Regions from separate parts of the Williamsia sp. M5A3_1d genome, predicted to be linked through region 2. Evidence: riboswitches for the same ligand, from Rfam matches in the RefSeq annotation. Region 2 holds a riboswitch; the other holds the start of a gene.

Region 1 (14,813 bases), on a different contig from region 2:
CGAATTCGACGAGCTCGCGTTCGGCCGCGGCATCCTCGGCGAGTCGGGTGACCGACGACTCCCACGATCGCAGCGTCGACGAGCGCAGCGACGCGGTGTCGAACGGGTCATGCTCCGGCACAACGGCAGTGGGCGGCATCGCCGGCGGGAAGACGCGTCAGCTGTCGGCGGAGACGGGCTCTGCGGAGGCAGGCGCGTCCTGCGCCTCGACCGGCGCGTCGGCGTTCGATCCGGCGTCGGGCGAGGCAGTGGCGGCGGGCGCGGCGGGGACGATCTCGATGGCGCCGTCGTCGTACGCGTCGTAGGCGGGCGATCCCTCACCCGACGGTGCGACCGCGTCCGAGTGTGCGCCGCATCCGTATTCGGCCGAGACGACGGAGCCGTCGGCGGCGTACTCGTTGGCGCACACGCCGAACGCGACGCGTAGCGCGCCGGCGACCGGAAGATAGAAACCGCAACTCCCGCAGTGCAGCTTGCTGGCCACGGCCATGTCGCTGTCGGGGCCATGGGGTCCCTCGAACCAGCGGGTCGCCGCGTCGTCGCGGCCCTCACGGGAGAGGACGCGGGTGCGGCCGAGCCCGAGTTCCAGCATCACGTCGGAGACCTCGTCGAGGTCGGACTCCGACTGCAGCGAATCGGAGTCGATGTGGTTCGGGACGAGTCGGGGGTCGTCGGCGGGTGCGGCCAGCACGTCGCCGGGCCCGAGATCCCCGGGGGCGATCCGCTGCGACCACGGCACCCACTGCGGGGCGGTCAGCGCGTCGGAACCGGGCAGCAGGGCGATCTCGCTGACGGTGATGTCGATGTCGTCGCCGGGGTGCGTCGGCGGGCAGGTCGCGAGCACCGAGCACCAGACCCAGCCGCGGTATCCGGTGATGTCGGCGGTGAAGTAGTGCGAGACGGTGCAGTCACCTTCGACGACGGCCTCGATGTGATCGCCCACCGCACCCTCGCCGGAGGCCTCCACGGCCCCACGCGCGATGTCGACGGCGGCGATCAGACGCGCCTCGAGATCGGCAGTCGGCGTCGACCGGTCGGTCGGCGAGTCCTCGAACGCAGTATCCACACCCTTATTCTGCCGCATCGGGCGCCGACACCAGCGTTGCGGGTTGGTCGCGATCGGAGCAATAGGGAAGAATCGGCACGGTGAACCGGCCCGGAGAGCGTCGTGGAGTGCGTCCGCGTGTGCGGCGTCCGCAGGCCGATCCCGCGGCTCCGACCGACCGCTTCGTGGGGCCCTCCGACCGGCCCGCCGGTGAACATCCCGGCGCCGCCAACTATCCCGTCGACGGGCGCCGTCGCGTCCCGACGCCACCGCGATCGACCGTCGGTCCCGGCGCGTCGGCCTACCGCCCGCCGCCCACACACAACCCGCACCTCGATCCCCTCGACGATCACGCCGCTCGGGGTCGGCAGCCCGAGCCCGACCGCGGCCCGACACGCGACGGAGCGCGGGCGATGCCACGCAAGCTCACCGTCACCCGGGTGGCCGCTCTGCGCGGTCGCGAACTGACCTCGAAGGGCATCGACAGACTCCACCGCGCGGCGACCGCCGACGGCGCCGACCGATCGGGCCTCACCGCGCTGACGTTCCCGGTGATCCTGAACAACGCCGTCGACGCCGCGATGACCGTCGCCCTCGCCAACACACTGTTCTTCGCCGCAGCCAGCGCGGAGTCGAAGGGCAAGGTGGCGCTCTATCTCGCGCTGACCATCGCGCCGTTCGCGCTCATCGCGCCGCTCATCGGGCCCGCGCTCGACAAACTCCAGCGCGGACGGCGCATCGCGATGGCCACCACCTTCGGTGTCCGTGTCCTGCTGGCGCTGCTGATCATGACCAACGCCGGATGGGATCCGGTGAAGGACCAGCTGACCTACGACCCGTGGGTGCTCTACCCGTGCGCGCTGGGTCTGCTGGTGCTGTCGAAATCGTTCGGGGTGCTTAAATCGGCCGTCACACCACGTGTGCTGCCGCCGAGCATCGACCTGGTGCGGGTGAACTCGCGGCTGACCACGTGGGGGCTCGTCGTCGGCACGGTCATCGGCGGCGCCACCGCTGCGCTGTTCGAGACCATGCTCGGGCAGGTGCTGCCCCTCCATGTGCCGGGCGCGATGGTGTGCCTGGCGCTGCTGGCCATCGCCGGCGCGGTGTTCTGCATGCGCATCCCGGCGTGGGTGGAGGTGACCGCGGGCGAGATCCCCGCGACGCTGGCCTACCACGGTGAGCCGCCCGCACGCCCCGACGGCGACCGCAAGGAACGCAGCTTCACCCCCGCGGCACTGGCCGCCAAGATGCGACAGCCGCTGGGACGCAACGTGCTCACCGGCCTGTGGGGCAACGGCACGATCCGCGTCCTCACCGGCTTCCTCACCCTCTACATCGCGTTCTGGGCGAAATCGAACCAGAACACCCACACCGGCTGGATGCAGCTCGCGTTGCTCGGTGCGGTCGGTGCGGCCGCGGGTGTCGGCAACTTCGTGGGCAACGCGACCGGCACCCGGCTCGAGCTCCGCAATCCGCAGAAGATCGTGGTCGCGGTGACCGGCGCGAGCCTGGCCGCCGCGGTGCTCGCCGCGGTGTTCGGGTCGGTCCTGTTCGCCGCGCTGGCGGCGCTCGTCGCGTCGGGGACCAGCGCCATCGGCAAGGTGTGTCTCGACTCGTCCATCCAGGACGACCTGCCCGACGAGTCGCGCGCCTCGGCGTTCGGCCGCTCGGAATCGGTGCTGCAGTTGTGCTGGGTGATCGGGGCCGCGCTCGGCGTGCTGCTGCCCTCGACCCTGTGGATCGGTTTCACGGTGGTGTCGGTGCTGCTGGCGCTGGGCCTGTCGCAGACGTTCTTCACCTACCGCGGCGCCACCCTGGTCCCCGGGTTCGGTGGTCGCCGCCCCGAGCAGACCCGACCCACCGGCGCCATCGACCTCGACCGCTTGGCCACCCGCCGTGTCCGCGTCGAGTCACACGAGAAGAACGGACAGTAGAGCCCTGTGTTCAGACTGAGCTCCGGCGAGAAGAAGTTCTTCGCCATCATCACGATCCTCGGCGTCGTCTTCGTGGCGGTGGTCGCGGGAGGCGTGTTCGCGCTGACCTCCGGCTCCGAGGAGGAGGCGCCCTACCTGCAGGCCACCACCGGCAAGACGCTGGTGAAGGTGCAGCCGACGATCCTGTGCGACATCGACCTCTCGAACTGCCGCAAGGGCAAGGAGGGCACCTTCGCGCGCGAGCTACCCGTCCCGGTGGGCGAGCAGGCCATCATCTCGGTGTCGCAGGGCATCGCCGACGCACCGTGGGCGCTCACCGTCGAATACCTGACGCCGAAGGGATTCGAGCAGGAGCCTCCGGTGTTCTACGCGCCCAATGAGCGGTTCACGTTCACGGTGTCGTCGACGAAGGACAAGATCGTGTCGAACGTCGAGGTCCGTCTCCCCTCGGGCCGCACCGACGCCGGTGGCGCACCCATCACCCGCGGCTTCTGGTCACTGAAGACCCTGCCGCCGAACACCCCGGTCCCGAGCGATGCGGGAACGACCGGCGACTACGCCAGCGACCTTTATCAGAACAACCTCGGGAGCTAGTGCTCGAGCTCCCGGGCGACGGCGCGGACGACCTCGGAGATGCGCTGCGCGGTCTTGCGATCGGGGTAGCGACCGTGACGGAGATCGGGTTGCACCTTGCCCTCGAGCAGGGTGATGAGGTCGGCGACCATGCCGTGCAGCTCGTCGGGTGAGTGGCGCTTCGCGGCCGGCTCACGCGCGGCGGCGGCCTCGCGGGCGTTCTTGGCGACACTGGGGGCGGGTTCGAGCACGGTCACCGACAGCGCCTGCGGGCCACGACGACCCGCGGCCATGCCGAACTCGACCTTCTGGCCGGGCTTGAGCCCCTCGACGCCCGAGGGCAGCGCGCTCGAACGCACGTAGACGTCCTCCCCGCCCTCCTGGGACAGGAATCCGAAGCCCTTTTCTGCGTCGTACCACTTCACCTTGCCGGTAGGCACCGTGTCACCTTCACATCGTCGTAGCGTCTCGAGTCGTCGGGCGAAGGGATCCCCTGGCACGACGAAAGCGCACCGAGGTGGAGACATCAGTCCCACTCACCGACGCGCTACTCCACCATTCTATGCCCTCCTGCGTCGAGAGATTTGCCCGCACGGACTCGATCACCGCCGACGACGGGCGCCGATGCGCACCCGACCGGCCCGCTGCTCTACCGTCGTGGGTATGCCATCGGCTTCCGGGAACCGACTGCTCTATGCAGCGCTGATCTTCTTCGCGATCGGCATCGTGGCGACCGCGACGATGTTCGCCGTCCCCGCACTCGACGACGGCACCCGCGCGCCCGCCCTGGTGTACCTGTTCACCCTCGGCCTGCCGATCGGCTTCGTGCTCGCGCTCGTCTTCGCCCTGCGTTCGGGGAGGCGACACCGATGACCGTGACCGTGGCCGATCTGCGTCCCGCCGCCGACGGCGACGCCCTGCGCAGCGCCTACAGCTGTTTCCCGTCGGGAGTCGTGGCGGTGTGCGCGGAGATCGACGGTGTCGCGGTCGGGATGGCGGCGAGTTCGTTCGCGACGGTGTCGCTCGACCCGCCGCTGGTGTCGCTGTGCGTGCAACACACCTCGAGCACCTGGCCGAAGCTGCGTGACGCCCCGTCGATCGGGGTGAGTGTCTTCTCCGCGGGCCAGGATGCGCTGTGTCGCCAGCTGGCCGGGGCGGCCGCCCATCGCTTCGACGGCGTCACCCCCTCGGTCACCGACTCCGGCGCGCTGTTCGTCCCCGATGCCGCCGCGATCCTCTCGTGCACCCTCTACAACGAGATCCCGGCCGGCGACCACAATCTGGTGCTGCTCGAGATCACCGAGCTCGACGCCGATCCCGACATCGAGCCGCTGGTGTTCCACGCGAGTACGTTCCGGGCTCTCGAAGCCCGCGCCTGACTCCCCGAGCACCCACCTGCCGTCGATGTGATCGTCGCTCGCGGTCGCAGCTGGCTACGCTGGTGTCATGACAGCCATCGCCCTGGGCATCCCGCTCGCCGTGCCCGGCGGCTCGGGCGCGGCGACGTCGGGCATGGGCGTCGACACCGACGGCATGCCCACCGAGGGCCCGATGGTCGACACCTACGGTCGCGCCGCCCGCGACCTGCGTGTGTCGCTGACCGACCGCTGCAATCTTCGCTGTACCTACTGCATGCCGGCCGAGGGCCTCGACTGGCTGCCCGGTGACGCCGTGCTGTCGACCGACGAGATCATCCGCCTCATCACCATCGGCGTCACCGACCTCGGCATCGAGGCCGTCCGCTTCACCGGCGGTGAGCCGCTGCTGCGCAAAGACCTGCCGCGCATCGTCGAAGCGGTGTCGGCGTTGCCGGGCCATCCCGAGACCTCGGTGACGACGAACGGTCTGGGTCTGCGCCGCCATGCGAGGGCGCTGGCCGCCGCGGGCCTGAGCCGGGTGAACGTCTCCCTCGACACCCTCGACCGCGAACGCTTCGCGGCCATCACGCGTCGCGACCGCATCGCCGATGTGCTCGACGGACTCGATGCGGCCGCCGAGGCAGGTCTGACACCGGTCAAGGTCAACGCGGTGTTGCATCCCGACGGCGGTCTCGACGACGCACCTGCCCTGCTGGCGATGTGTCTCGAGCACGGCTTCTCGCTGCGGATCATCGAGCAGATGCCTCTCGACGCCGGGCACACGTGGTCGCGGACGGACATGATCACCGCCGATCAGATCGTCGAGCGGCTCTCGCGCGACTTCGACCTCGTCGCCGACACCGCCCCGCGGGGGTCGGCACCGGCACAGACCTGGATCGTCGGGGGCCATCACGTCACCCAGGCCGACGGCACCGTCGTCCCCGCCCGTGTCGGGATCATCGCCTCGGTGACCCGGCCGTTCTGCGGCGACTGCGACCGCACCCGCCTCACCGCCGACGGGCAGTTGCGCACCTGCCTGTTCTCGACGACCGAGACCGACCTGCGCGCACTGCTGCGCACCGGCGCCGACGATGCTGCGATCGCCCTGGCGTGGCGCGGCGCCACCTGGGGCAAGTTGCCCGGGCACGCCATCAACGACCCGGGCTTCCTGCAGCCCACACGACCGATGTCTGCGATCGGCGGATGAGCGTCGACCGCGACACCGTGGCCGTGCAGGTGCGCTACTTCGCGGCCGCGCGCGCTGCGGCCGGTCACGACGAGGAGACCGTCGAGCTCGGTTCGTCGGCGACGGTGGGCGACCTGGAGTCGGCGCTGGGGCGTGAGAACCCGGCGTTGGCGCAGGTCCTGCGGCGTTGCACCTATCTGCGCGACTCGGTCGCCGTGCGAGACCGCTCGATGCCGGTGATCCCGTGCGCTGTGATCGAGGTTCTACCACCCTTCGCCGGTGGCTGAGGTCACAACTGCGCATCTGCGAGATCCCGACTGCGCGACCACTTTTCGGGTGTCCGCGGAACCATTCCCGCCCGTGTGAATTCATGTCCCGCAACCGCTGTGACCTTGTTCACATCACGGGGCGATAACGGATCGGACACGGACCGGCTATCACCGCTGTGGCCTGCGAGGACGACCGAAACCCGATCGACACGTACCGCAGCACCACGACTCGTTCGTCATGCGAAGGTATGACACACCTGAGACGAACACGTAGCGTCTCGGTTGGCCGCACCTGTGGCCACACCCGAAACAACACGTTCTGTCTGCCGCGCCAAACCTCGTTCCGTGGACAGAGCCTCCAGAGACACACTTCAGGAACGAGGGCGGGGGACCCACCTCCGACATCGACGGTCTCGGCCGCCGACATCGGAAACGGAACTCGTCATCCACGACGAGTCCCTCGGGGTGAAGCTCCGCACTGCGGAGCCGGGCAACCTCTCAGCCCGAACCCGACAGCTCACTTCGTCGGCGCGTGGAGAGAGGAAACAACAGCTCTATGTCCGGACGTCATCGCAAACAGTCATCCGCCACCCGTACCGTCGCCCGCGTGGCCGTGACCTCCGCCGTTCTCGGCGGTGGCGCCACCCTCCTCATGGGAGTCGGAAACGCCTCGGCCGCCACCGATGCAGAGTGGAACCAGGTCGCACAGTGTGAGTCGGGCGGCAACTGGGGAATCAACACCGGCAACGGCTACCAGGGCGGGCTGCAGTTCAGCCAGAGCACCTGGGCCGGGCACGGCGGCACCCAGTACGCGCCCACGGCCAACGAGGCCACCAAGGAGCAGCAGATCGCCGTCGCCGAGCGCGTGCTCGCCGGCCAGGGCAAGGGCGCATGGCCCGTCTGCGGCACCGGCCTCGGAGCCCCGACCCCGCGCAGCGCGCCGACCGACGTGCCGAAGCTCCCCGAGTTCAAGGCCCCGAGCTTCGACGGCGAGGCCTCGGCCCCGGTCAAGGCCCTGCAGGAGACTGCGGCCAAGACCACCGACGACGTGAAGAAGCAGATCGACGAGGCCGTGAAGCGACCGGGTATCAACCCCGCGATCGCCGGGTTCTGGGAGCAGGCCAAGCGCAGTGGCTTCCAGCTCGACGCAGGCCAGATCGCCCTGTTCAACCAGAACAAGGGTCTTCTGCCCCGGTGACCGTCTGACGGCACCGACTCTCTGAGACGAAGGGCCCCGCACGTGACCTCAGGTCCGTGCGGGGCCCTTTTCCATTCCCCGACCGTGCCGAAACTCCACGTCGACCGTGCCGTTGTCGCCGCCGACCGTGCCGTTGTCGCCGCCGAGCGTGCCGTTGTCGCCGCCGAGCGTGCCGAACCGTCAGGCCGAGCCGACCCATTCGTCGCTGCCGTCGGCGAAGATCTGGTGCTTCCAGACCGGCAGGGCCTCTTTGACGTCGTCGACGAGGCGCGCGCAGGTGTCGAACGCGGCGCGGCGGTGATCGGCCGCGACGGCAACGACGAGCGCGGCGTCACCGATCACGAGATCGCCGACCCGATGCGACACGGCGATCGCCCGCACGCCGTCTGATTCCGCGGCGACCTTCGCGACGACCTCGGCCACGACATCGCCGGCGGTGGGGTGCGCCGAATAGTGCAGTGCGCGCACGTCGCGACCACCGTCGTGGTTGCGGACCGCCCCGACGAAACCGACGACCGCGCCCGCGGCGCCGTCGGCGGCGGTCTCGACGGCTTGTTCGTGGTCGGCCAGATCGATGACGTCGGCGGTCACGACAGCGCGTGCGACGACCGCGGCCATCAGTGGTCGCCGCCGCAGATCTGATCGAGCGCGTGCGCGAGCACCGGTTCGAGCACCGCGAGGCCGTCCTTCACTCCGCCGGTGGAGCCGGGCAGGTTCACGATCAGTGTCGTGCCGGCGATGCCCGCGGTGCCCCGCGAGAGGATCGCAGTGGGGACCTTGTCGACCCCGGCAGCGCGCACGGCGTCGGCGAGGCCCGGGATCTCGCGGTCGAGCACGGCGCGGGTCTGTTCGGGCGTCAGGTCGGTGGGGTGCAGTCCGGTGCCGCCGGTGGTGATGATCAACGACACCTGGTCGTCGATGGCGGCGCGCAGCGCGACCCCGACGCCGTCCCCGTCGGCGACCACCACGACATCGTCGACCTCGATCGAGCGTTCACCGAGCCATGCCGCGATCACGGGCCCGGTGCGGTCGGCGTACACACCGGCCGCGGCCCGACTCGACGAGACGACGACGCGCGCGGTGTGGGTGGTCATCGGGTCCAGGTGCCGCGCTTGCCACCGGACTTGGTGAGCAGACGGATGTCGGTGATGCTCGCCCACGGATCGAGAGCCTTGACCATGTCGTGCAGGGTCAGACCGGCCACCGCGACAGCGGTCAGGGCCTCCATCTCCACCCCGGTGCGGTCGGAGGTCGCAGCGGTCGCGGTGACGTCGATGCTGTCGGCCGCGATCGCGAAATCGACCGCCACCGACGACAACGCCACCTGGTGACACAGCGGGATGAGGTCGGGGGTGCGTTTGGCGCCCATGATGGCCGCGATGCGGGCGGTCGCGAGGGCATCACCCTTGGCGAGCGCACCGTCGGACAGGGCGTCGATCACCTGCGCGGTGGTACGGAACGTCCCGCCGGCCACGGCGACACGATCACTGACGACCTTGCCCCCGACGTCGACCATGCGCGCCGCGCCGGTCTCGTCGATGTGGGTGAGCCCACCACCGGCGGGATCAGACACAGATCAGCGGTTGGGAGTGGTCTTGGCGTGCGTGTACGGCAGCTGATCGACCGGCAGCGGGAACTCGACATCGCCGAAGGGCGACAACGCGCCGGAGATGCTGGCGGCGAACTCCGACACGGCGTGCTCGTGATCACCCTCGTCCGACTGGGGCCAGCCGTTGTCGACGTATCTCTTCTTTTCAGCCACGGCGGTCATTCTGCCATGAGAGCGGTCCCTATCATCGGTGGGATGAGTTCTGGGGATCGACGCGACGGCTCGATCGATGCCGCAGGTCCCGGCGGGCTCGCGGCCGACCTCGCCGCCCGCACCGACGACCAGCTCGTCGCGCTGATGTCCGCGCGCCCCGATCTCGCCAGTCCCCCACCCGCCGGCACCGCCGTCCTCGCCCAGCGTGCACTCGCCGGGCCGTCGATCAACCTCGCGGCCGACGACCTCGACCTCCTGACGGTGGCCGTCGCCGAACAGACGATCCGCCTCGGCACCGACACCTCACGCCGACGCATCGGCGTCCCCACCTCGGTCGACGCGGTGGTCGAAGCACTCGACGGACGAGCCGAGAAAGACGACATCGTCGCGCGACTCGACCTGCTGCGCACCCGTGCGCTCGTGTGGGGTCCCGACACCGAGTTGATGACCGGGGCCCACACCCCGGCCCTGCTGCCCACCCGCGCACTGCATCTCACCGGTCCACTCGCCGATCAGACCCTCGCCGAGATCTCCGACACGCTCTCGTCGGTCAGCGAGCGCGAACGCGAACTGTTGGACACCCTCGCCACCGGGTCGCCGCTGGGCCGCACCCGCGACGCCGCCCCCGACGCCGATCCGCAGCGCCCCGTCCCGCGGCTGGTGTCGCTGGGCCTGCTGGCCCGCGTCGACGACCAGACCGTGGAGCTGCCGCCCGTCCTCGGACAGCTGCTGCGCGGCGAGAAGCCCGGTGAGCCACACGATCTGCGCGAGCCGGCGCTGGTGGCGGTGGCCGGGGCGCGGAAGTTCACCGTCGCCGACGTGGAGGCGGCCGCCGGTGGCGAGGCCCTGGAACTGCTGCGACACCTCACCGACACCGTCGACGCGCTGGGCCGCACCCCGGCTCTGGTGTTGCGTGCCGGTGGCCTGGGCGTCCGCGAACTGCGCAAGCTGTGCAAGACCACCGGGATCGACTCCACGCGACAGGGTCTCGTGGTGGAACTGCTGGCCGGTGCCCGCCTCATCGACAGCGGGTTCCCCGACCCGCCGCTGGAGAGCGGCGAGCCGGCCTGGGCGCCGACGGTGTCGGCCGACCCGTGGCTGCACCAACCACCCGAGCGGCGTTGGTTCGCCATCGCCGACGCCTGGCTGACGCTGCCGCGGCGGCCGTGGCAGATCGGCGAGGCGAGCACCGAGGGGTCGCCCATCCCATCGCTGGCCGGCGACCTCTACGACGTGTCGGCCGTGGTCGAACGACGAATGGTGTTGAGCGCTTTGACTGCCGGCGCCCCGGGGAAGTCGATAGACGTCGACGCACTGATGTCGCTGATCGCCTGGCGCCACCCGCGGTGGCAGCGCCGGCTGTCCCGCCGACTCGTCGAGGCGACCCTCGAGGAGGCCCGCGCACTGGGGCTCGTCGCACACGGCGCGCTGACCGCGTCGGGTCGCGCGCTGCTGACGATGGCCGAACGTGACGCCACCGCGCTCGATGTCGACAAACCGGTGGTCGCCGCGATGGCGAAGGCGCTGCCCGATCCCATCGACTTCTTCCTCACCCAGGCCGATCTCACGGTGACCGCGCCCGGACCGCTGACCGCCGAGCTGTCGGCCGAGCTCGCGTTGGTCGCCGACCTCGAATCCGGAGGCGCCGCATCGGTGTATCGCGTCACCGACACCTCGGTGCGCCGCGCCCTCGACACCGGGCGCACCGGCACCGAGCTGATGGGTTTCTTCACCGCGCATTCGAAGACCCCGGTACCGCAGTCGCTCGAATACCTCATCGACGACGTCGCTCGTCGGCACGGTCAGCTGCGCGTCGGTGTCGCATCGTCGTTCATCCGCTGCGAGGACGCGACCACGCTGGCGGCGGTGCTGTCGTCGCCGGTCACCGAGGCGTTGGCGCTGCGGGCGCTCGCCCCCACCGTCGCGGTGTCCCAGGCCCCGCTACGTCAGGTGCTCGACGAGCTGCGCGCGGCCGGTTTCGCGCCCGCAGGTGAGGACAGTGCCGGCGACCTGGTCGATCTCCGCGAGCGCGGCGCACGCGTCCCCATCCAGCGCAACCAGCGCCGCTCGGCGCGCCGTCCGCCCACCCCGAACACCGATCAGTTGGCGACGGTGGTCACGCGTATGCGGATGCAGGACACGGCCGTCTCGGCGGTGCCGGCGCAGTCGACGAGCGCGGTTCGGGCCGGGGGCGGCGAACCGGCGACCGCGCTGCTGCAACTGGCGATGCGCGTGGGTCGCGAGGTGCGCATCGGCTACGTCGACGCACACGGCTCGGCGAGCAAGCACGTCGTGCTCCCGAAGCTCGTCGGCGCAGGTCAACTGGTCGTCAACGATGCCGACGGCGCCGACGAACGCTACGCCCTGCACCGCATCACCTCGGTGGAGCTGCTCGAGGGGTCGTGACGCCGCGAAGGCTCCGATTCGATACACAAGGTGCACCGATAGGTCCGGGCGTGTGGAGATTCCACGCGCCGACCCCGAGCGGTGCATTTTGTGTACAGAAAGCGAGTTCAGCACCGTCGCGGGGAGTTCGAACTCTTCGTTCCACTGAACGCGACGCTCTGGAGCTGGACATTGTCCGTGCGCCGGTGGCGTCAGCCGTGCTACTGGCCTACGGGGCCTCAGACAGGAGGACCTACTTGTCGTTGATGTCCACGACGGGAAGTCCGCGAGCCGTTCTGGCACGGTTCATGATCTCTTGCACGGTCGATGTCTTCGCTGCGTTGTAGTTCTGCTCCGCGGCGGCCTGGATCTTTGCCTGGGCATACAGCTCCGCGTCAGCAGGATGAGACCGGAGCCAATCCCTGAACACCCGCTGATGAGCGGTAGGCCAGGCGCCGGGTCGGAAGAAGTGCGCAATCCGTTCCCTCACTCCGTTGACCTCGAACAAGAGAACTTCGTGGGACGTCACCCCGCTGCGCACTCGCCATCCGTGCGTCTCCAACCGCGCGAGATACCTGTCCAGTTCGTTCTCGGTCGACAAGCACACGGCCAGATCGATGATCGGCTTGGCCATCATTCCCGGGATCGCGGTCGAACCGATGTGCTCGATGAGCCGCTGAGGGTTGCCGTGCTGGCGAAGGTGAGCGGCGGCACTCGCAAAGGATGACTGCCAGGTGGGGTCGTACGGCGACAACACGGAGAAACCGTACCGGGTCCGATCTGCGATGAGCTGACGCCTGTCGTCAGTCCGACGGGTGGTGGGGCCCGGTCACCCGGCCAGAACACGCCCGCCGAAAACCGTGGACAATGGATCGGTGACCGAAGGCCCTTTGATCGTCCAGTCCGACAAGACCCTGCTCCTCGAGGTCGACCACCCCGATGCGCCCGCCGCGCGTGGCGCCATCGCGCCGTTCGCCGAGCTCGAACGTGCCCCCGAGCACGTGCACACCTACCGCATCACCCCGCTCGCGCTGTGGAACGCGCGTGCTGCGGGCCACGACGCCGAGCAGGTGGTCGACGCGCTGGTCAGCTTCTCCCGCTACGCGGTGCCGCAGCCGTTGCTGATGGACATCGTCGACACGATGGGCCGCTTCGGTCGGCTGCAGCTGGTGAAGAGCCCCGTCCACGGCCTGACCCTGGTCAGCCTCGATCGGGCGGTGCTCGAAGAGGTGATGCGACACAAGAAGATCGCCCCGATGCTCGGCGCGCGTCTCGACGACGACACCATCGTGGTGCACCCGTCCGAGCGCGGCCACATCAAGCAGTTGCTGCTCAAGATCGGTTGGCCCGCGGAGGATCTCGCCGGATATGTCGACGGCGAGGCCCATCCCATCGAACTCGCCGAAACCGATTGGGAGCTCCGCGATTACCAGCAGATGGCGGCCGACTCGTTCTGGGCCGGTGGCTCGGGCGTCGTCGTGCTGCCGTGTGGCGCGGGCAAGACGATGGTCGGTGCCGCGGCGATGGCCAAGGCCGGCGCCACCACCCTGATCCTGGTGACGAACACCGTCGCGGGTCGACAGTGGAAGCGCGAGCTGATCGCCCGCACCTCGCTGACCGAGGAGGAGATCGGCGAGTACTCCGGCGAGCGCAAGGAGATCCGTCCGGTCACCATCGCGACCTATCAGGTGATGACCCGTCGCTCGAAGGGCGAGTACCGCAACCTCGAGCTGTTCGACTCCCGCGACTGGGGACTCATCATCTACGACGAGGTGCACCTGCTGCCCGCACCGGTGTTCCGGATGACCGCCGACCTGCAGTCACGACGTCGCCTCGGACTCACCGCGACGCTGGTGCGTGAGGACGGCCGCGAGGGCGATGTGTTCAGCCTCATCGGCCCGAAACGCTATGACGCACCGTGGAAGGACATCGAGGCGCAAGGCTGGATCGCGCCCGCCGACTGCATCGAGGTCCGCGTCACGCTCACCGACGAGGAGCGACTGCAGTACGCCGTGGCCGAGCCCGAGGAGAAGTACAAGCTCTGTTCGACCGCGCACACCAAGGTCAACGTGGTGAAGTCGATCCTCGCGCGCCACGAGGGGTCGCCGACGCTGATCATCGGGGCCTACATCGATCAGCTCGAAGAGCTCGGTGCGGCGCTCGACGCCCCGGTGATCCAGGGGTCGACGAAGAACAAGGACCGCGAGATCCTGTTCGATCAGTTCCGTCGCGGCGAGGTCTCGACGCTGGTGGTGAGCAAGGTCGCCAACTTCTCCATCGACCTGCCCGAAGCGTCTGTCGCCGTGCAGGTCTCGGGCACCTTCGGGTCACGTCAGGAAGAGGCGCAGCGCCTCGGCCGGCTGCTGCGCCCGAAGAAGGACGGGGGTCAGGCCCACTTCTACTCGGTGGTCTCCCGCGACACCCTCGACGCCGACTACGCCGCGCACCGCCAGCGTTTCCTGGCCGAGCAGGGGTACGCCTACCGCATCACCGACGCCGACGACCTGCTCGGGCCGGCGATCGGCTGAGCCGCCGCACCGCGTCGGTTCAGGTGGGTGTGCCCGAGGGCGGCGCCAGGCAGTAACCGACGGGACGCGGGAGCGCGAAGCCGACCGCCCGACTACCCGAGGGACACTGCGGCGTCATGTCACCTGCGGTGCGACGGGCGACCTGCACGATCGTGTTCGATCCACGGGCGATCGCGGTGCACGCGCGGTCGACGAACGCCGACCGTGAGCCGATCTCGTAGCACCGCCCCTCGCGCAGATTCGGTGACAGGCACAGCGATCCGTCGCCGGAGAGCGACACCTGGTCGTAGGCCGGACCCGCGCATCGCGACCGCGACAGGTCCGACCTGCTCGCGACGTAGTACGTGACCGCGTCGCGACCGCAGCTGGCCCGCCGGACGGTCACCTCGTCGTCGTCGGTGTTCTTCACCGAGACGCAGTCACCGACGGCGACGTCGTCGGTGGAGTCGACACGGTTGTGGATGTTCGTGAACGCGAACACCGCGACGGCGATCACGAGTCCGAGGATGACCACGAGGGCGAGCCAGAGGATCGGCGGCACCGCGCGTCGTCGCGCCGACGGCAGCGGCGGGTAT
Region 2 (14,813 bases):
ACGACCACGTGCGCGTGCACGCATGTCGGGTCGACCAGGAGTTCGACGATGTCGAGACAATCGGCCACCAGTGCGTCGACGACCGCCGCGCCACCGGTCAGTCGGGGGTTCTCGGCGGCGCCGGCCAGACGACGGTGTCGAGGCCAGAGCCGCTCCACGTAGTCGGCGACCATGGCCGGGACGCCCAGGAAGCCCGGGGCGTCCATCCCGCCCGAGCAGTCGACGACGATCCGCGACCACTGGCCGGAGACGGCCTCGTCGCGGATGCGACGCCACGCGAGGAGTTCGGCAACTCCGGGGAGTCCGGTCAGCTCCTCGGGATCGATGTCGCCCAGGCCCTCGGTGAGGGTGCCGCCGGCAAGAGAAACCGGGGCCCGCAGTCCCGACCATGCCTCACCGAGCAGTGCGAGGGTGTCGATCTCGAGCAGTGCGGCGCCCTGCGAGATCGGAACGGCAACGCCCGGAGTGGAATACACCCCGAACACACGTGACGCCTGCCGGAACCGGTCGAGGGTGATCAGCAGCGCTCGCCCGTCGGATCCGCCCCGCACCGGCCCGACTGCGGCCGCTGCGGCGATGGTCGACACACCTGCTCCCCCCGGCCCCAGCACGATGTGGACCGGCGCCACGTCGATCAGCCCTCGACTCGCTTCTTGAGTTCCTTCAACGCGACGTCGGTGATCGCCTTCTCGGCGCGCCGCTTGAGCGCCCCGATGATCGGGATCGCCAGGTCGACCATGAGTTCGTAGGTGACCTTCGTCGAGCCCGACGTCTGCTGCACGAGGCTGTACCGCCCCTGCTGCGCGGTCTGCAGGTCGCTGCTGATCAGATCCCATTCGACCGCATCGCCGGTGGGCGCCCAGACGTAGGAGAGCTCATAGGTGTCTCGGAGGACCCCGGCGTCGAGACGGAAGCGCACCTGCTTGGCACGGTGGCCGTCGCCGGGGTCGGTGATGGTCACCTCGTCGGCCGCCGACACCCATTCGGGATACCGCGCGAAATCGGCGATGACCGCCATGATCGCCTCGGCGTCGGCGTTGATGACTATGGATTGTTCGGTGCGGTCGGCCATCGACTCACCCTCTCCCCACGGCCGGTTCCCCGGCCGCTCGCCCGGCTTCGAGGCGATCCTTCACCTCGGTGGACATCGTGCGCCCGGCGACGCGACGACGGTGGTTGGCCGACGCCAACCACGCGGCGCGGCGGCGCGCGGAACCCTCAGCGACACCATCGGCGTTCTCGGCGGGTTCGGCGTGCATGAAGTAGTGCAGGACGAAACCGTCGAGCACCTCCTCGAGCCAGACCTCCATGGTGCCGTTCGCGCCGCCGGTGATCGACCACCGCATCCCCTGCTCGACGCGGTCCTCGACAACGGTGAGTTGCAGGTCGGGCCACCATCGACGCCATCGTGATCGATCGGCGAGGACGCGCGGAGCGTCGTGCGCCGACGCGGCGACGAACGTCTCGTCGGCGACCTGGATGCTGCTCACCGCACTAGCTTCACATATCGACCCCGGCGCACACACCGCAGCGTGCCGCATCGTCGCGGCCGTCCGCGACCGGGCTGTGTACCGCTGTGCATCGGTCCGTGGCCCATGGTTCTACAGCAGCTGCATGAGGCGCGCGGCCATGGAATCCCACTGCCAGTCGGACACGACGACGTCGCGGCCCGCTGCACCCATCTGCGCGGCGTGTGGCCGATCGGAGAGGATGGCGCAGATCGCCAGTCCGACGGCCGAGACATCGCGACCGTCGACCACGGTGCCGGTCACGCCCTCCTGCACGGTCTCGGGTGCGCCACCGGAGTCGCCGGCGACGACGGGCACGCCGCACGCCGAGGCCTCGAGGTAGACGATGCCGAGCCCCTCGACATCGAGACCACGCCCCCGGGTGCGGGTCGGCATGGCGAAGACGTCGGCGGCCGCGTGATAGGCCGGTACGTCCTCGGCGGCCACCGATCCGGTGAACACCACGTGTTCGGCGACGCCTGCCTCGCGGGCGCGGCGTTCGAGCGTCTCGCGATAGGGGCCGCCACCGACGATGAGGAGCCGGGTTCCGGCGACGTTGCGCCGGATGTCGGCGAGTGCCTCGATCAGGGCGTCCTGCCCCTTGCGCGGCACCAGTCGTGACAGACACAGCACCACCGGTGCGTCGCCGAGGTCGTGTCGATCCCGGATACGTTCGCGCGCAGCCGGATCGGGCGCGAAGCGCCGGCTGTCGACGCCGGGGGGAAGATGTTCGAGTGCGGCGTCGGCCCCGAAAGCGGCGGCGAAACGGTTGCGGGTGTAGCGGCTGACGTAGGTCACCACGTCGGCGTGGGTGCCGATGTGGCCGAGCACCTGGCGGGCCACGGGCAGCATCGACCACCCCACCTCGTGGCCGTGTGTGCTGGCCACGATCCGCCGGGCGCCGCCGGACCGCAGGTGCGGCGCGAGCACGGCCAACGGTGCCGCCGCGCCGAACCAGACCGTGTGGATGTCGTGCTCGGCGATCAACGCGCGGGCCCGTCGGGCGACCGCGGGTGTCGGCAGCATGAGGCTGGTGCGGTGGCGCACGACGGTGAACGGTTGCGCTGCGTCGAACGCATCGCAGCCATGCCACCGCGGCGCGTAGACGACGATGTCGCGCGCGGGCATCCGCTCGACCAGGTTCAGCAGATACGACTGGATACCGCCCGGTCGCGGCGGGAAGTCGTTGGTCACCAGAAGGGTTCGGTTCATCGGTCGATCACGGGTCACCCTCGTGCGGCGTCGCGCAGCCACTGCCGCCAGCCCGAGATGACCGCGGCGCCGGGACCACCGAGTGCCGCGGTCATGGCCTGCGCCTGCTGTGCGGGCGTGCTGGGACCACCCGAGAGCGACAGGTAGAGCTTCTTCAGGTCGGCTGCTCCGTGGGTCTGTGCCACGTAGGCCGCGAACGACCAGGCCGTCTGGTAGGCCACCGGCGCCCCTGCCCCGGACACCGTGAACGCGTCGTCGGCGGGCAACCCGGCCGGCACCGATCCGGCGGCGACCTCGGCCATGAGGTCGGGGGCGGCGTCGGAGATCGACCGGTAGGTCCCCGCTCGTCCGACGTACTCGGCGACACCTTCGGTCACCCAGGTCGCGGCGGTCGGTTTCGTCGCGGTGCGGGCCGCGACGTGGGTGAGTTCGTGTCGCAGCACCACGTCGAGTGCGGGTCCGGGCAGACCCGTGATCGCGCCGGGGGTGAACACCACCCGCTGGCCCACGGTGTACCCGTCCACCGCGTCGTCGGAGGCCGAGACGGTGGCGGCCGCGGCAGCGCTCGCATCGGCCGCCGCGCTGCGCGACAGAGCGGCGAAGGTGGTGGTCGAATCGGTCGCCACGACAACGGTGCGTCGCGGCCAGTCGGGACCCCAGAACGCGGCGACCGCGGCGACCGCTCCCGGCATCGCCGCCTGTATGCGTGCACCCAGCGCTCGACTGCCCGGGTAGTCGAGCACCACCGACTGCTTGCCGCCGGTCGCGACGCGGCGCGCGGCGACGCCGGGGAAGTCGAAGAACTGTGGCCCGGGAGCCGCGGACGTCCCCAGCAACGGTCCGGCCTGGCCGACGATCTTCCAGTCGTCGCCGTAGCGCGCGAACACGAAGGGGTCGGTGACCGTGACCGGTGGTTCGTCGACGCCGGCGATGGCGTAGCGCGCCACGGTGGGGACGACCCAGGAATCGGAGCTGCCGGCGTCGTCGAGTCGGGACTGGACGGGCTCGGGGAGGAGTTGTTCGCCCAGGCCGCCGGAGCTGGCCGGATCGATGCGGTAGTCGAGCGTCGACAGGCCCACGTCGTGGATGGCGACGCCCTCGGCGACGAGCATCTGCCGGAACGCCGGGGCGGCGGTCACGTCGACCAATGCCCCGATCGCGTTCGCGTCACCGGCCTTCTGCGCCGCACTCAGCTTGTCCAGAGTCGTTCGGACACCGTCGGTGCGCTGCTGTTCGAAGACGTTCTGCGTCGACGACGTCGGTGCCGCGCTGTCAGCACCACCGTCGCCGCAGGCGGCCAGGACCGTCAGTGCGATCGCCAGCGGGACCGCACCCCATCGGCGCGCCACCGTCAGTAGCGCCGGGCGGAGTTGTACGGGCCGGCCTGGTCGATCGGTACGACCTTGACCGGGACGCCGAACGTCGAGGCGTGCACCACGTACCCGTCGCCGACATACATGCCGACGTGGGTGGCATCGGGGTAGTAGATGATGAGGTCGCCCGGTCGCAGGTCGCCTCGCGCGACCGGCGTGCCCCCGGAGAGCTGGGATTCGCTCGATCGCGGCAACGTCTCGCCGGCCTGCTTGAACGCCCACACCATCAGTCCCGAGCAATCGAACTGGGTCGGTCCGGTGGCACCCCACACATACGGGTCGCCGATACGGGTGAGCGCGGCCTGCACCGCGATGACGGCTGCGGCGGTGCCCTTCGGGATGAGGGAGGCGTCGAAGTCGATGTTCGGTCCACGTAGCGCTGCGAGTTGCTTGCCCGTGAGCGACTCGTAGACCGCCTTGACCTGAGCGATCTGCAGCTGCAGATCACTCTGCTTGGCCTGCAGGTCGCCGCGGGTCTTGTCGACGGCGGCGAGTGCCTTGGCGGCGGAGTCGCGCGCGGCCACGGCCTCCGTGCGCGCCGCGGTCGCCGAGGCGGAGGCCTTCTTGTAGGCCCGCAGGTCGTCCGCGGTCTGGCGCGACACCATCTCGAGGCCGGACATCTGGTCGAGCAGTGACTGCGGCGAGTCGGAGACGAGCACCGCATAGAGACGGTTCACACGCGCACCGCGGTAGCCGGCACGCACCAGCGCGTCGACGCGGTCCTGCAGCTCGTCGAGTCGTGACGAGAGACCGTCGAGGGTGGCCGTGGCCTTGGCGGCCCGTGCGTCGGCTGCGGCGACGTCACGGCGTCGCTGGCCGAGTTCTTCCTCGGCGCGGTGCATGGCCTCGGCCGATTTCTCGGCCTCACGTCCGAGCGAGGTGTAGCGGGTCAGGAGTTGGTCGGGCGAACGCGGTGCGGGCTCGGCACCCGCAGGCGCCGCGAGCGTCACGGCGAGAACGACAGCGACAGCGAGCACGACAGCCATCTGGATGGCCCCGAGAGCACGGGTCATCGCGTTGTCCGTCACCACACGCATTCGTCGACTCACCACTTCCACCACACCGGTTTCCGGTTCACGACGCCCGTAGGGCAGTCGACGCAGCCGGGAGAGATTCCGTACCCACCGGCGTCCGCCGCGAACGATACGCGGTCACCGGACCCCCGCGCGGGGCGTTCGGCGACAGTCGGATCGGCCGACCGCCGGGTGTCGATCAGTAGCGACGTGCGGCGTAGAAGTCCATCGACTTCAGGCTGGCCTTCTGCACGGGGACACCCTCGGTGCTCGAGTGCACGATGGTGCCGTTGCCGATGTAGAGACCGGCGTGGGAGCCGCCGTTGAAGATGACGACGTCGCCGGGACGCAGGTCGCTCTCCGCCACGGGACGGCCGCCGCCGAGTTGTCCGTAGCTGTCACGCGGGATGGTCTTGCCGGCCTGCTTGTAGGACCAGTAGACGAGTCCGGAGCAGTCGAAGGCGCTCGGGCCCGCGGCGCCGTAGACGTACGGCGAGCCGATGCGGGTGACCGCGGCCGACGCGGCGCGCTGACCGATCGCACCGTTGCGTCCGAAGAGATCGGGCGACGATTCGGGGCCGTTCGGCTTCGGCTTGGCCTTGAACTGCGGCGGGATCTGGTTCTCGGTGATGCCGGGGATCTCGAACGTCCCGATGCCGGGGACGTTCACCGGGGCGGCCAACGCGGGCCCTGCCCCCATCGCCACGGTGCCCAGGGTGATCGACCCTGCGATCACCGCTCCTCGCGCCGTCTTGAGACCGGTGCTCGGCTGTTGCAAACGATGTTTCGCCACGAAGCGAGTTCTCCTCAATATCTTCCTCGACCGCCTACCGGGTTAGCTGTCGGATTCGGGCCGGAAGACTGGCCCTACCCCCGGTGACGTCGTGCGGACGTGCGAGATCTGATCCCGACCGGCCGTTCGATTCCCACGGGGGATTCACCCCGATCGGACTGGGTCCGAAGTGATGGTTCCCCGATTCGCCCCACAGGGCGATTGAGCGGTGACCCGGCGATCCGCGACATGTCGTCGCGGGACACCCCGCAAGGTCTCGGAAAGGTTACGAAACCGTATGTCGATCTGTCCACCGGGACACGAGTTCGGCGCGTTGCCGCGCGAAAGGTCACCCGGCGCGCAGTTCTCGCACGTCAGCGAGGTCCTGCGTCTCGTGACCACGCGTTTCGGTGACGATCGGTTCACGCCTCGCGGAGGCGCCCACCAGTCCCAGTCCGATGAACACCTCGACGGCGTCGCGGACCGCATCGACATCGACTGCGGCCGGCGTCGGCACCGAGCGCAGTCCATCGGTGCTGTTCACCGCGGTGGGCAGCCCGACGAACACCGTCATCATGCAGCCGTCGCAGGAGCGGGGACGTCCGGGGCACGTCGCGCAGTCGATCTGCATTGTGATCTCCATCTCATTCGGGTCGGGAGGGCGTTTCGGCGGAATAGCAGCGGTGCCACGGGCGTGTGGTCCGCGATCTCGCACCGGTGTCGACCGGTATGAACGGGACGCTAGACAGGCCCTCCGACAATCCCGTCGCCGCGGAGGACCCGTACCGGGTTGTCGGGGTGTCGAACTAGCGTTCGCCTCATGCGTCACCCTCATCACATGGGTCCCGTCGGATCGACGTGGTCGTGACCGCCGACAGCGGCGTCGACGACCGCGGAGTGCAGTTGGCCTTCGACGAGATCGACGACCCCGGGAACGACACCTCACTGCGCGAGACGACCTTCGTGGTGGTCGATCTCGAGACGACCGGCGGCAGCCCCGTCACCGACCGCATCACCGAGATCGGCGCGGTGAAGGTTCGCGGTGGGGAGATCCTGGGCGAGTTCGCCACCCTGATCGACCCGGGGTGCGCCATCCCCCGCCACATCGTCGCCCTCACCGGCATCACCGAGGCGATGGTCTACCGGGCCCCGAGGATCGACGAGGTGCTGCCCGCGTTCCTCGAATTCGCCGACGGATGTGTCCTCGTGGCGCACAACGCCCGCTTCGACACCGGCTTCCTGCGCGCCGCCGCGACCGCCCAGGGCCGGCCGTGGCGGTTCCGTCGGGTCCTCTGCACGGTCGTCCTCGCCCGGCGGGTGCTGCCGCGCGACGAGGCGCCGACGGTGAAGCTCTCCGCCCTCGCCCGACTGTTCGCCGTCGGCACCACCCCGACCCACCGCGCACTCGACGACGCGCGCGCGACCGTCGAGGTGATGCACGCCCTGTTCGAGCGGGTGGGCAACCTCGGCGTGCACACCTACCGCGAACTGGTCGAGTTCCTGCCCGGGCTGACCACCGCCCAGCGCGCGAAACGCACCATCACCGACGGCCTCCCCGCGCGCCCCGGGGTCTATCTCTTCCGCGGCCCGTCCGGTGAGGTCCTCTACGTCGGTACCGCCACCGATCTGCGCCGCCGGACCCGGCAGTACTTCACCGGTTCGGAGACACGGCCGCGGATGCGCGAGATGATCTCGCTGGCCGTTCGCGTCGACCACGTCGAATGTGCGCACCGTCTCGAGGCCGGGGTCCGCGAACTGCGACTGCTCGCCGCGCACACGCCCGCCTACAACCGGCGCTCGAAGACCCCGCACGCCGGGTGGTGGGTGGTGCTCACCGACGAGGCGTTCCCCCGTTTCACCATCAGCCGTCGTCCCGGCGAGGTCGCGGTGGGTCCCGTGCGGGTGCGCTCCGACGCGGCTGCCCTCGCAGAGCTCGTGGCCGACGTGTGCGGGTTGCGGACATGCACCCGCCGGATCGGCGCATCGGGTCGGCACACGTGTGGCCTCACCGACACCGGGCGACGACCGGTCGGCGGCTGTCGTGGCGCCGGGGCCGAGCCGGTGGGCGCCGACGACTACGCGCCGGCCGCCGCCCGCGCCCGCGCGGTGCTGCTCGGCGAGGACGACTCGCCCCTGGAGGCGGTTCTCGACCGTCTCGAGGTCCTGGCCGCCGCGGAGATGTTCGAGACCGCAGCCCGTCTGCGTGATCAGCTCTCCACGACGCTGGCGGCGCTGGAGCGCTGCCAGCGGCTGGCGTCGCTGTGCGCGATCACCGAGCTGGTCGCCGCGCGGTCCGACGGTGCGGGCGGATGGGAGCTCGCGGTGGTCCGACACGGCCGACTCGCCGCGGCGGGCGTCGCCGTCCGCGGCGCCCCACCGGTCGCGATCGCCGAGGCGCTGGCGGCATCGGCAGAGACGGTGCTGCCCGGTCCGGGACCGCTGCGCGGGGCGTCGGCCGAGGAGGCGGCGTTGGTGCACGCGTGGCTCGTGACACCGGGCACCCGGATCGTCTGCAGCACCGACGGTTTCGTCATGCCGGTACGGTCGACGGCCCGGTGGTCGCACTGGCGCGACCGGGCGGGTGTCGCACGGTCACGGTCGCGGGAACTCCTCGGCTTGGCGGGCTGATCGTGCTCTCACGGCCGATCGACACCCGTGGCGCCATAGACTCGGACAGATGATCACGGCCATCGTTCTCATCTCTGCCGACGTCCACGCCATCGACGAGACCGCGCAGGCCGTGGCCGACGTCGAGGGCGTCCGTGAGGTCTACTCCTGCGCCGGCGACGTCGACCTCATCGCGACGGTCGCGGTCCGCGACCACGAGCAGATCGCGGCGGTCGTCACCGGAACCATCAACAAACTCCCCGGGGTCCGCCACACCGCGACGCACATCGCCTTCAAGACCTTCTCCAGTTCCGACGTCGATGCCGGGTTCTCGATCGGCGAATGACGCGCTAGGTGAACGCCGCCCACCGGGTCAGGAGGTCGGCCGCAGCGCCGGTGTCGATCGCGTCGGCCGCGCGCGTCATCGCGGCGTCGATGCGGTCGTAAAGGTCGGCGCCGAGCAGTACGGAATCGTCGGTGTCGGACAGATCGTTTCCGGCGAGCGCATCGGTGCCCAGATCATGGGCGACGATCGCCCCCGCTGCATTGAGCAGAACCGCGTCGCGCACCGGACCGGGCACCCCGGCGAGTAGATCGCGGGCCACCCCCGCGTTGTGTTCGGCATCGCCGCCGCGGAGGTCGGCCGGGTCGCAGCGCGCCACCCCGATACGGGTCGGGTCGAACGTCGATTCCTGCACCGAACCGCGCGACGCCAGCCACACCGTGGAGGTGGTGGTCGTGGTCAACTCGTCGAGACCGTCGTCACCGCGCACCACGAGGACGGAATTGCCCCGGCGGGCGAAGGCCTCGGCGACCACGGGCGCCAGATCGGCGAACGCACACCCCACCAGACCACTGGAGGGCTGCGCGGGGTTGGTCAGCGGACCCAACACGTTGAACACCGTCGGGATGCCGATCTCCTTGCGCGGCGCCGAGGCGAAGCGCAGCGCCGGATGGAACACCGGAGCGAAGCAGAACCCGATCCCCAACGCGGCCACGCTGCGGGCGACGTCGGCGGCACGCAGGGTGATGTCGACTCCGAGGCTCTCCAGCACGTCGGCCCCGCCGCTCCGCGACGACGCCGAACGGTTGCCGTGCTTGACCACCACGACACCCGCCGCCGCGACCACGATCGACGCCATCGTCGAGATGTTCACCGTGTTCGACCGATCGCCGCCGGTACCGACGATGTCGACCGCAGGCGCGTCCACCGCGACCCGCACCGAGTGCGCGAGCATCTCCGCGGCTAGTGCGTTGAGCTCCTCGGCGACGGGACCCTTGATCTTCAACGCCACACCGAACGCGGCGATCTGAGCGGCGGTCGCGTTGTCGGACATGATCTCGTTCATCGCCCACCGCGCTCGGTCGGCCGACAGGTCGAGCCCGTCTGCCAGTGCACCCAGGACCGACGGCCAGGTCGCCGTCGCGGACTCCACGACACCGGTCTGCGCAGCCTTCATGCCGTCACCACGGGGATCCATGACGGTGAGCGTATTCGCCCCACCGACCGACCGATGCGCACCGGTTGGCCGAGGGAGATCAGGACACCGGTCGCTGCAACACCTGCCACCCGAGCACCGTCCCGTCGTGGCGGGCACCGAGGCCGGCCATGCGGGAGCGCTCCTGCGAACAGTGCAGCGCGTCGACGAGCTGCGTGCGTGCCAGGGCGACCCGCGCCCTACCCGGGCCCGGCTCGGTGTCGGGACCGCCGATGCCGTCGGCGGCGACGACCTCGTACCCGTCCTGCGCGGCGGTGGCCGCCACGGCGTCGATCTGATCGGACGGGACGATCAACAGGTGCCGCAGCACGGCCTGGTCGGGCTCGCGCCACGCCGAGTCCGCGAGCACCGACGAGGCCGCGGCGGTGTCGTCGAAACACTCGGCCACGACGACGAGATCGGAATCACCCGGCACCGGTTCCGACGCCGCCGCCGAACCACCCCGCAGGCGTCCGAACAGGCGTTGCAGACCCCCGGTCGCAACCGGGTGTCCGTTCAGGTCACGGGCCATGAGCAGCACTCCTCCATCATTTGCGACATTTTGTCCCACCCAGCTGGTGTTCGGTTACTACGAGGCGTCATACTTCGTATGTGACTAGCGCTGCAGGTACCTCGGGCACAGCCATCACCTCGAGGGTGCACTCACTGAACCGTCCCAACATGGTCAGTGTCGGCACCATCGTCTGGCTGTCCAGTGAGCTCATGTTCTTCGCGGGATTGTTCGCGATGTACTTCGTCGCCAGGGCGAATTCGGGTGGCAACTGGCCGCCGGAACCGACGGAGCTCAATCTCTTCCTGGCCATCCCGGTCACGGCGGTGCTCATCCTCTCGTCGGTGACCTGCCAGATGGGCGTGTTCGCCGCCGAGCGCGGCGACGTCTTCGGCCTCCGCCGCTGGTACATCCTCACCTTCATCATGGGCGCGTTCTTCGTCGGCGGTCAGGGCTACGAGTACTACCACCTGGTGCACGAGGGCACGACGCTGTCGTCGAGCGCCTACGGGTCGGTGTTCTACATGGCCACCGGTTTCCACGGTCTGCACGTCATCGGCGGACTGGTCGCGTTCATCTTCCTGCTGATCCGCACCAAGCTCAGCAAGTTCACCCCCGCGCAGGCCACCGCCGCGATCGTCGTCTCGTACTACTGGCACTTCGTCGACATCGTGTGGATCGGCCTCTTCGCGACCATCTACTTCATCCGGTGATCCGACGCCGCCCAGTCTCGGCCGACGATCGCACGCTCGCAGCCCGCAACCACCAGAGAGAGCAGAGATGAGTTCTTCTCCCCCGCCCAGCACGGCCGACGATTCGGTCGACGGGGTCGGCGCCGTCAGTCCCGGCACCCAGCGCACCGATGCCCGACGCGCCAAGTCGCGTCGCAAGCTCCGTCGTCGCGCGACCGGCGCCCTCCTCCTGCTCGCGGGCCTCATGGTCGCTGGCGGACTCGCCACGGCGATCACCCCGACTCCGCAGGTCGCCACCGCCGATGCGCAGACAAACGCCGCCCTGATCCAGGACGGCAAGAAGCTCTACGAGACCTCGTGCATCACCTGCCACGGTCGCAACCTCGACGGTGTCCAGGACCGCGGGCCCTCACTCGTCGGTGTCGGTGACGCGTCGGTCTACTTCCAGGTGTCCTCGGGCCGCATGCCCGCGGTGCGCGGTGAGGCCCAGGCCGCCCGGAAGCCGGCCAAGTTCACCGAGGCTCAGGTCGACCAGCTCGGCGCCTACGTGCAGTCGGTCGGCGGCGGCCCCTCGGTCGTCTACGAGCACAACGCCGACGGCACCGTGAAGGTGGAGAACGGCTACCCCGTCAAGGCCATGGGTGAGTTGCGCGGCAACAACGTCGGACGCGGTAGCGAGCTCTTCCGTCTCAACTGCGCGTCGTGCCACAACTTCACCGGTCGCGGCGGAGCCCTGTCCTCGGGCAAGTACGCACCCACCCTCGACCCGGCGAACGAGCAGCAGATCTACACCGCGATGCTCACCGGCCCGCAGAACATGCCGAAGTTCTCCGATCGTCAGCTCACCGAGGACGAGAAGAAGGACATCATCGGTTACGTGAAGTACGCCAGCGAGACGAACCCACAGGGCGGCTACGCTCTCGGCGGCTTCGGACCGGTGTCGGAGGGAATGGCGATGTGGGTCGTCGGCGTCATCGCCGTCGTCGCATCGGCGATGTGGATTGGATCGCGTTCATGAGCGACGAGCAGAAGCCGAAGGATCCCGACGAGGAGATGACCCCGCAGAACGCGGAGGGCACCGATCACCCGCCGACCTTCACCCGTGACGAGCTCGACAAGATGAGCAACGACGAGCTGGTGAAGCTCGGCACCAACCTCGACGGCGTGGAGATCATCCACCGTCGTGAGCGGTTCCCGGTCCCCGGGACGAAGGCCGAGAAGCGCGCCGAGCGTTCGGTCGCGATCTGGTTCGCCCTCGCCGGCATCCTCGCCGTCGCCTGCTTCGTGATCTTCCTGTTCAACGAATGGCACTTCGTGTTGCCGGGCGGCAAGAACTACTTCCTGTACACGCTCAACACACCGTTGCTGGGCATCACGTTCGGTGGCTCGATCCTCGCGATCGGCGTCGGCCTCGTGCAGTACACGAAGAAGTTCATCCCCGAGGAGATCTCGGTGCAGGACCGCCACGACGGCGGCTCCAACGACGTCGACAAGGCGACCACCGTCGCGCTGTTGTCGAACGCGGGCAGCACCTCGACGATCGGCCGCCGCAAGCTCATCATCGGCTCGGCCGCATTCGGTGTCGGTGCGTTCGCGCTGACCGGTGTCGTCGCGCTGCTCGGCGGCATCGTGAAGAACCCGTGGGCCAAGGGCAAGGACTCCGACCTCTGGCACACCGGCTGGTCGCCGATCTACAACGACCCGAAGTCCCCGAACGAGACGGTGTTCATGCGCCGCGACACCGGCGACCCGAACCAGGTCGTCCTCGTCCGTCCGGAGGACCTCGACGCCGGCGCCATGGAGACCGTCTTCCCGTGGCGTGTCTCCGACGGTTTCGGTGAGACCGAAGAGTCACGTGAGAAGTTGCACAAGGGCCTCAAACTGGTCCGGAACCCGGTCATGTTGATCCGCCTGCGCCCCACCGACACCGCCAAGGTGATCAAGCGCAAGGAGCAGGAGAGCTTCAACTACGGGGACTATTTCGCCTACACAAAGGTGTGTTCGCACCTCGGGTGCCCCACATCGCTCTACGAGCAGCAGACCAACCGCATCCTGTGCCCGTGCCACCAGAGCCAGTTCAATGCGTTGGAGTTCGGCAAACCGATCTTCGGACCCGCTGCGCGGGCACTGGCGCAGCTCCCGATAACGGTGAACAATCAGGGGTACATGGTTGCAGCAGGCGACTACATCGAGCCCGTCGGACCCGCCTTTTGGGAGCGGGGCCAGGGGAAGGACAAGCCATGAGCGTCATAGCTGATCGCGCGGCCACACAAGCCAACGAGGTCGACTCGCGTTACCACCTCGCCGCAGGTGTGCGACGACAGATCAACAAGGTGTTCCCGACGCACTGGTCGTTCCTCCTCGGAGAGATCGCCCTGTACAGCTTCGTGATCCTGCTGATCTCGGGTGTCTACCTCACCCTGTTCTTCGACCCGTCGATGGCCGAGGTGACCTACCAGGGTTCCTATCAGCCCCTCAACGGCGTGGAGATGAGCAAGGCGTACGCCACCGCGCTCGACATCTCCTTCGATGTCCGCGGCGGTTTGTTCGTCCGCCAGATCCACCACTGGGCAGCACTGCTGTTCGCGGCGGCGATCATCGTCCACATGGCGCGCATCTTCTTCACCGGCGCGTTCCGTCGTCCGCGTGAGGCGAACTGGGTCATCGGCTGCTTCCTGCTGCTGCTGGCCATGTTCGAGGGCTTCTTCGGCTACTCGCTCCCCGACGACCTGCTCTCGGGCACCGGCGTCCGCGCCGCGATGTCGGGCATCGTGATGGGCATCCCGGTCGTGGGTACATGGATCCACTGGGCGCTGTTCGGCGGCGACTTCCCCGGCGAGATCATCATCCCGCGGCTCTACATCCTGCATGTGCTGCTGTTCCCGGGCATCATCCTGGCGTTGATCGGCGCGCACCTGGCGCTGGTCTGGTACCAGAAGCACACGCAGTTCCCCGGCCCCGGCCGCACCGAGAAGAACGTCGTGGGTGTGCGCATCCTCCCGGTCTTCGCGGTCAAGTCGGGCGCGTTCTTCGCCGTCACCTTCGGCATCCTCGCGATCATGGCGGGCGTGTTCCAGATCAACCCGATCTGGGTGCTCGGTCCGTACAACCCCGCACACGTCTCGGCAGGCTCGCAGCCCGACATCTACATGATGTGGACCGACGGCATGGCCCGACTGATGCCGGCGTGGGAGATCTACTTCGGCAACACCTACACGATCCCGGCGATCTTCTGGGTCGTGGCGATCATCGGTGTCGTGATCACCGTGATGGTGGCCTACCCGTGGATCGAGAAGCGCCTGACAGGCGACGACGCGCACCACAACCTGCTGCAGCGTCCGCGTGACGTCCCGGTGCGTACGGCGATCGGCGCCATGGCGTTGGCGTTCTACGTGGTCCTGACGCTGTCGTGCATGAACGACATCATCGCGCTGAAGTTCCACATCTCGCTGAACGCGACCACGTGGATGGGGCGTATCGGCCTGATCGTCGTGCCGCCGCTGGCGTACTTCATCGCCTACCGCTGGGCACTCGCACTGCAGCGCAGTGACCGCGCGGTCCTCGAGCACGGCATCGAGACCGGCATCATCAAGCGGATGCCGCAGGGCGAGTACATCGAGGTGCACCAGCCCCTCGGCCCGGTCGAC

What was found. Region 2 has a riboswitch for cyclic di-AMP ahead of ACLBW1_RS16545 (C40 family peptidase). Riboswitches for the same ligand answer to the same signal wherever they lie in the genome.
Region 1: it holds a riboswitch for cyclic di-AMP, as region 2 does, so the genes downstream of both, ACLBW1_RS09275 (transglycosylase family protein) here and ACLBW1_RS16545 (C40 family peptidase) in region 2, are expected to answer to the same signal.

What each region holds. Positions count from the first base shown of each region.
Region 1 is NZ_JBKEZX010000002.1:367,000-381,812, forward strand. Features, by position in the region: gene ACLBW1_RS09230 (sacsin N-terminal ATP-binding-like domain-containing protein) at 1-121, opposite strand, end outside; gene ACLBW1_RS09235 (DUF3027 domain-containing protein) at 158-1,066, opposite strand; gene ACLBW1_RS09240 (MFS transporter) at 1,147-2,979, shown strand; gene ACLBW1_RS09245 (DUF2771 family protein) at 2,986-3,573, shown strand; gene ACLBW1_RS09250 (cold-shock protein) at 3,570-3,992, opposite strand; gene ACLBW1_RS09255 (hypothetical protein) at 4,216-4,425, shown strand; gene ACLBW1_RS09260 (flavin reductase family protein) at 4,422-4,931, shown strand; gene moaA (GTP 3',8-cyclase MoaA) at 5,086-6,117, shown strand; gene ACLBW1_RS09270 (MoaD/ThiS family protein) at 6,135-6,383, shown strand; cyclic di-AMP (ydaO/yuaA leader) riboswitch at 6,774-6,912, shown strand; gene ACLBW1_RS09275 (transglycosylase family protein) at 6,922-7,563, shown strand; gene ACLBW1_RS09280 (molybdenum cofactor biosynthesis protein MoaE) at 7,744-8,181, opposite strand; gene ACLBW1_RS09285 (MogA/MoaB family molybdenum cofactor biosynthesis protein) at 8,181-8,657, opposite strand; gene moaC (cyclic pyranopterin monophosphate synthase MoaC) at 8,654-9,079, opposite strand; gene ACLBW1_RS09295 (hypothetical protein) at 9,140-9,334, opposite strand; gene ACLBW1_RS09300 (helicase-associated domain-containing protein) at 9,368-11,731, shown strand; gene ACLBW1_RS09305 (GrpB family protein) at 11,964-12,467, opposite strand; gene ACLBW1_RS09310 (DNA repair helicase XPB) at 12,586-14,238, shown strand; gene ACLBW1_RS09315 (LppU/SCO3897 family protein) at 14,258-14,813, opposite strand, start outside.
Region 2 is NZ_JBKEZX010000003.1:905,706-920,518, reverse strand. Features, by position in the region: gene ACLBW1_RS16575 (ArsA-related P-loop ATPase) at 1-629, opposite strand, end outside; gene ACLBW1_RS16570 (SRPBCC family protein) at 635-1,072, opposite strand; gene ACLBW1_RS16565 (hypothetical protein) at 1,077-1,490, opposite strand; gene ACLBW1_RS16560 (glycosyltransferase family 4 protein) at 1,602-2,720, opposite strand; gene ACLBW1_RS16555 (hypothetical protein) at 2,735-4,069, opposite strand; gene ACLBW1_RS16550 (NlpC/P60 family protein) at 4,072-5,106, opposite strand; gene ACLBW1_RS16545 (C40 family peptidase) at 5,306-5,899, opposite strand; cyclic di-AMP (ydaO/yuaA leader) riboswitch at 5,916-6,117, opposite strand; gene ACLBW1_RS16540 (hypothetical protein) at 6,228-6,509, opposite strand; gene ACLBW1_RS16535 (DEDD exonuclease domain-containing protein) at 6,743-8,506, shown strand; gene ACLBW1_RS16530 (Lrp/AsnC family transcriptional regulator) at 8,556-8,831, shown strand; gene trpD (anthranilate phosphoribosyltransferase) at 8,836-9,945, opposite strand; gene ACLBW1_RS16520 (hypothetical protein) at 10,025-10,495, opposite strand; gene ctaE (aa3-type cytochrome oxidase subunit III) at 10,576-11,187, shown strand; gene qcrC (cytochrome bc1 complex diheme cytochrome c subunit) at 11,255-12,184, shown strand; gene qcrA (cytochrome bc1 complex Rieske iron-sulfur subunit) at 12,220-13,410, shown strand; gene qcrB (cytochrome bc1 complex cytochrome b subunit) at 13,407-14,813, shown strand, end outside.